3 regions of the Lysinibacillus sp. Bpr_S20 genome follow, and region 3 is predicted to be linked to each of the others. Evidence: predicted binding sites of a transcription regulator. Region 3 holds the regulator's gene; each other region holds the start of a gene.
The links. The regulator LexA, encoded in region 3, represses DNA repair genes until DNA is damaged. The targets are predictions, from matches to a motif close to CGAACATATGTTCG.
Positions count from the first base shown of each region.

Region 1 (2,211 bases), on a different contig from region 3:
CTATCTACGGCCGAACGTGCCTCACTCGTCCCAAGCTTACCCTTAGTTTGACCCTCGAATTGCAGTAAATGCTCTGGTATACGAACAGAAACAACCGCCGCTAAGCCCTCTCGAATGTCTGTCCCTTCAAGATTTTTATCTTTATCTTTTAACAAACCTATTTTGCGTGCATATTCATTGAAAACACGCGTTAACGCAGACTTAGCTCCTGTTTCATGTGTCCCGCCGTCACGTGTACGTACATTGTTAACAAATGAAAGAATTGTTTCTGAGTAGCCATCGTTGTATTGGAAGGCAAATTCTACTTCGATTTCATCTTGAATCCCTTCCACATATTTTACAGGATGAAGTACATCTTTCTCCTCATTCAAATAAGCAACGAAAGCTTCAATTCCGTTCTCATAAAAGAAAACATCATTTTTGCCTTCCTCGCGTTCATCGATTAACTCAATTTTTAAGCCTTTCAATAAAAATGCTGATTCACGTAAACGTTCTGCAAGCGTATCATAATTGTATTTTGTTACAGAGAAAATTGTGTCATCTGGTAGAAAATGAACAAGCGTTCCTGTTTGTTTTGTTTGTCCTACCTCTTCTAATGTCGTAACAGGATGACCACCATTTTCAAAACGCTGACGATACTTCTTACCATCGCGATGAATTGTTACTTCTAAAAAAGTTGATAAAGCATTCACAACAGAAGAACCTACACCATGTAAGCCACCGCTTGTTTTATAGCCGCCTTGTCCGAATTTACCACCAGCATGTAAGACTGTAAAGATGATTTCAGGAGTTGGTTTCCCCATTTTATGCATACCTGTTGGCATTCCTCGGCCGAAGTCTCGAACGCTGATACTTTGATCTTTATGAATAGTGACAATGATATGAGAACCAAAACCAGCCAGTGCTTCATCCACCGCATTATCTACGATTTCATATACTAGGTGATGAAGTCCACGGCCATCTGTAGAACCGATATACATGCCGGGTCGTTTTCGTACCGCTTCTAATCCTTCTAATACTTGAATGGCGTCATCATTATAGACGCTTGGTGACTGTTTATTCGCCAAAAAATTCCCCTCCAAAAAACAAACGCATGTTCTATTTATATTCTCTTCCTAATAATAATAGCATTTCCTAACAATATCTAGTGTCAGGCCCAATAAATTTTTAAAATTTCCTCACAGCTTCGTCGTTTTGATCTGTTTACCGAAAGAAAAATTTGCAATAGTTGCTTCAATATGTATTAAGAACTCTTCTATTCCCTTGACGTAGGGCAGCAAGCTTTAGTTGCATAAATAAAACAACAAATGACTAACTTCTGCTCATTACTCTTTTTTAACGAAACGCTGAAGGCTTTGAACTTTCATTAAAAAGCATTTGAATATTCTCAGAAAAATATACAGTCCAATACTAAATGGGTTTCTTCTGCCTAAAGAAGATTCATACTAGCTTACTCTAGAAATTAAAGATAGACTTCTATTCTACCAAAGGAATGAGTGATTGACAAAATTGCCATTTTACCTATATTTTTAGAAAGGGCTTTCATGCTGTCTACATGAATCATGTCAAAAAGCCTAACCTCAGTTTAAATACATAGAAATCCTTGCAAAATAGTTATCTTTTGTAATGAATTCAAGATACACGAAGAAATCTCCTTCATGACATTGTAGATTATAAAGAAAAAGTGTAAAATAATTGTTACATATTATTAGTACCAAGTGATAATTTATGAATGAAAGGAGTCCAGCTATGCTAAATGGACTTATTATTTTATGTGCTTATCTAATCGGCTCAATACCTTCAGGATTATGGATAGGCAAAATTTTTTATAAAACGGATATTCGTGAACACGGAAGTGGTAATTTAGGTGCGACGAATACATTTCGTATTCTAGGAAAAAAAGCAGGAATTGTCGTGACAATTATGGACGTCTTAAAAGGTACGGCAGCCGTATTACTTGCAGCTCTTCCTGTATTCTCTGAAGTCTCCATTCACTCGCTAATTCTTGGACTAGTAGCCGTAATTGGTCATATGTTCCCGATCTTTGCTGGTTTCCGAGGTGGGAAAGCGGTAGCAACATCGGCAGGTGTTCTTTTAGGTTATTCATGGCCTCTATTTGTCTTACTATTTATTGCTTTTATTGTAACATTAAAAATAACGAAAATTGTAAGCTTAACTTCTATGATTGCCGCTTTAGTAGCACTAATCTAT
Region 1 covers NZ_JALNLQ010000005.1:259,740-261,950, reverse strand. The annotation lists gene parE (DNA topoisomerase IV subunit B) at 1-1,067, opposite strand, end outside; gene plsY (glycerol-3-phosphate 1-O-acyltransferase PlsY) at 1,750-2,211, shown strand, end outside.
Region 1: the regulator LexA is predicted to act here: its motif matches at 1,087-1,100, upstream of parE (DNA topoisomerase IV subunit B).

Region 2 (2,211 bases), on a different contig from region 3:
ATGCATTGACAAATTGCTTACTAATCGAAGCATATTGAATAGGCAGTTCAATCTGTTTACCATTTGTCAATGTAACGATACAGCCCATTTTACTTGGTACAATATTTGAAATGGCGTGAAGTCCGATCCAAATATTGTGGATAGAGTTTGGTGAATACGTTGGTAGGAAAATACAAGGATAACCATAATCAAAAGCAACAACAATTGGAAGCTTATGTTGATTACCGAAAAAGCGTTTGGCAGAATGTTTTGCAGCTTCATAGGTTGTTCCTAGTGAAACACAAGATTTTCGTAATATATGCATTGGTTTCCTTGTGACGATCAGTTCATTATGCTTATCAATTACCCGTGTGAAAATTTTTGAGTCATACTGAACCGGCTGAAGTAAATAGGTGTTGAAAGACATTAAATATCCATTGACGTAGTTTGCTGACATCTATGTAAGCCTCCTTTTTCTATTTGTTAAGTGAAGTGTAAAACATAAAATAAAATTCAGAAAATATAAATAAATTCAGAAAACCATTGATATATCAAGTAATTGCATAGAGGAATTGCTTGAAATTGCACAAGATTAATAGTAAATCGAAATGATTTTCAGTTCTTAAGCATTGCATTTTAATTTCAATTTTCTTATAATTTAGAAAAGGATCGAGGTGAGATCGTTGGATAAATATTATTCGTATACAGATTTTCTAAAAGCCGTTGGTCAGTCAAAGAAAGTTGATGAGGCAGAGAAATTATTAAACGAGATTTATTTAGATTTATTTTTAAATCATATCCAGCGTATGCATCGTGAAGAGCAGCTCATGGTTCTGATAGATAGAGCACTCGATGAAAAAGATGAAAAGGCATTTCATCTATACGCAGCCGAACTAGTAGATTTACACCAAGATGCAAGTGAATAATATGACGAGCCCGCTCTCTGTTATTGGAGAGTGGGATTTTTTTGCTAATTTGTGCTAGCTGATCATATCTAGCAGTAACCCGATCAATTTATCACCCAAGCTGATCATATCTAGCAGCAACCCGATCAATTTATCACCAAGCTGATCATATCTAGCGGTAACCCGATCATTTTATCATCCAAGCTGATCATATCTAGCGGTAACCTGATCATTTCCCCATTGATTCAATCAAATCCCCTCTATGTTATGCATTTACATTCGCCCATCTCGATTAGCTAACATTTGGAAAGGGTAATCTATTTATAGATAGGCTGTAATTAAACATTTCGGTACATATGTTCTGTCTGAATCATCTTAAATATAGCAAACGGAAAAACTTTTACAAACATTCGTTCGTTAAATGTTCGAAATTTTAATAATGCTATGCTAAAATATATGTACAAATTGGAAGGAAAGGGCGGGGACATGTGTGCAAACATTTGATTTACAAGCGCCATATCAGCCTAATGGGGATCAGCCACAGGCAATTGCGGAATTAGTAGAGGGTGTACGTGCGGGGAAACGTCATCAAACATTGCTTGGTGCAACAGGAACAGGGAAAACGTTTACGATTTCTAATGTCATTAAACAGGTAAAAAAACCGACACTTATTATGGCACACAATAAAACACTTGCGGGTCAATTATATAGTGAGTTTAAAGAGTTCTTCCCTAATAATGCAGTTGAATACTTTGTTAGCTACTATGATTACTATCAGCCAGAGGCATATGTACCGCAGACGGATACTTATATCGAAAAGGATTCAAGCATTAATGATGAAATTGATAAGTTACGTCACTCTGCAACATCTGCATTATTCGAGCGTGATGATGTCATTATTATTGCATCCGTGTCCTGTATATATGGTTTAGGTTCTCCAGAAGAATATCGTGAAATGGTCGTATCGGTTCGTACTGGAATGGAAATTGAACGCAATGAGTTGCTTAGAAAGTTGGTCGATGTACAGTATGAGCGTAATGATGTAAGTTTTACACGTGGGACGTTTCGAGTACGTGGTGATGTTGTGGAAATTTTCCCGGCATCTCGTGATGAGCATTGTATTCGCGTTGAATTTTTTGGGGACGAGATCGATCGAATTCGCGAGGTGGATGCGCTAACGGGTGAAATATTAGCAGATCGTGAACATATAGCTATTTTCCCAGCATCCCACTTCGTTACGCGAGAAGAAAAAATGCGAAAAGCCATTGAAAATATTGAAAAAGAGTTGGAGGAGCGTTTAGCTCTTTTACGTGCAGAGGATAAATTA
Region 2 covers NZ_JALNLQ010000002.1:292,000-294,210, forward strand. The annotation lists gene MWJ95_RS05905 (competence protein ComK) at 1-436, opposite strand, end outside; gene MWJ95_RS05910 (IDEAL domain-containing protein) at 663-905, shown strand; gene uvrB (excinuclease ABC subunit UvrB) at 1,375-2,211, shown strand, end outside.
Region 2: the regulator LexA is predicted to act here: its motif matches at 1,288-1,301, upstream of uvrB (excinuclease ABC subunit UvrB).

Region 3 (2,211 bases):
GAGCATTTCTAGCAGACCCTCACGTTCTACATCATAGCCGCTATGTTTGTCCTTAAAAACATGTTTAACTACGTAACCTTGTTCTTTAGCATAGCGCATCAACTCATCCTGCTGACGCTCTAACGAGGAATGTTGTGTCTCTTTTTCTGTACTCACACGGCAATAGACAACAGCCGATTGTTGATTATTTATCATTTTTCGTTTCTCGCAATTTCAATTGAATTTATAGGGTAAGGTTGGTCACCTACTACTGGGATTACTATGGATTTACCCGCAATAATTTGTACGTTCGTTAATTCATTTTCCGCCTTTACAAGCTTAATCCATTCATCCGTTTTCATTTTACCACGGTACTGTTCGGCTAACGACCATAAGCTATCACCATGTGCGATTTCAATTTCTGTGTACGTTACATCACCTGGGTCTGTTATAAAAAGGTATGCTGCAAAAAGTAGACAAGCTCCTAATAAAGTTGTAATATGTGGATTTTTCTTTAACCAGTTCATGTTTATAACCCCTTTTCGAGAATGTTTGTTCGGAATATATGTTCTCATAATAATACGAACAAATGTTTTTGTCAAACACTTTTCGAACCTATGTTTGCTTAAGTGTTCGCATTCTGTTATACTATTAATAAGTAGAATGATTAAAAAAGAGGTGAGCAATTATGAAAAAAGTTTCGAAAAGACAAGAGGCCATATTAGAATTCATTAAAGAAGAAGTGCGCTCAAAGGGGTATCCACCATCTGTCCGCGAGATTGGTGAAGCAGTTGGACTTGCTTCAAGCTCAACAGTTCATGGACATTTAGCTCGTTTAGAGCAAAAGGGCTTAATTCGACGCGATCCAACTAAACCCCGTGCAATTGAAATTTTAGAACCTGAGGATTCTATTCAAAAGCAACAAGTTATACATGTCCCACTAGTCGGGAAGGTTACTGCAGGTTCTCCGATAACTGCTGTTGAGAATATCGATGAATATTTCCCGCTACCAGATATTTATGGTACAAGTGAAGATCAATTATTCATGCTAGAAATTATGGGTGAATCAATGATTGAAGCTGGCATCTTAGACGGGGATTTAGTGATTGTTAAACAAAAAGCTACTGCTGATAACGGTGATATTGTCGTAGCAATGACTGAGGAAAATGAGGCAACTGTAAAACGTTTCTTCAAGGAAAAAAATCATTTTCGTTTACAGCCTGAAAATGTAACAATGGAGCCAATTATCGTAGACCAAGTTTCTATTTTGGGACATGTTGTAGGTCTTTATCGTCGTGTACATTAAAAGTATCTCAATATTAAAATATAACAAGAGGATATTATGTTCACAGATGGGCATATTCCTCTTTTTCTTATGTTTTGAGTGCTATTTACACTAAAAAAGAACCCACTTTAAAATGGATTCCTACACTTAGGGTTTATAGCTCATCCACGAAAAGTTGAGGTTGACATTTGTAAAAACGTACTACATGTATATACGTTGATTGGAGTGGAGGCTGGGCGGACTCCTTGGGGATCAGCGATAGGGGAACGAAGGCTCATCGGACGCCCCCAGGAAGCTCTGCGCGAAAGCAAAGCGGCAGCGGCAATGTTTTATCTGTGCGAAAGCGAAGCGACAGCAACAAATGTTTTCTGTAGCAAAAGCAAAGCGGCAGCTACAAATGTTTTATCTGTGCGAAAGCAAAGCGGCAGCTACAAATGTTTTATCTGTGCGAAAGCAAAGCGGCAGCTACAAAGCGCCCAGCCGGAACGGAAATCAACCACACGTTATGGTGATAGCCTTTAAAACATTGAATTAGCCATTTCAAGCAAATCCTGCATGGTGAAATCTTGTGTTATTTCACTTTCCATACGAATTGAATATTTTAGACTGTCATGAACAAAAGTTAGTTGACTCTCGTTTGGCTGATATAATGCTTTTACCCCATTTTTTACAAATATTTTCATTCTCTGCTACTTCTAAATCCTCTTTTATGCCTCTACCTTAAACTTCAAACTTGCCTTTACAAATGCAGCAAATAGTTTCTTTGAACCTTCATCTCCTGCAATAGCTAGCTCTTCAGGATGCCACTGTACTGCTAGACAAAATGGTAAATCTTCGTGTACTACCGCTTCAACAATGCCATCGCTTGATTTCGCTACCACTTTCAATTTTTCTGCTACTACGTTTATGGCCTGATGATGAAATGAATTTACAGCTATTTTTTCTTC
Region 3 covers NZ_JALNLQ010000010.1:131,953-134,163, forward strand. The annotation lists gene MWJ95_RS20285 (YneB family resolvase-like protein) at 1-195, opposite strand, end outside; gene yneA (cell division suppressor protein YneA) at 192-506, opposite strand; gene lexA (transcriptional repressor LexA) at 668-1,285, shown strand; gene MWJ95_RS20300 (hypothetical protein) at 1,783-1,947, opposite strand; gene MWJ95_RS20305 (gamma-glutamyl-gamma-aminobutyrate hydrolase family protein) at 1,972-2,211, opposite strand, start outside.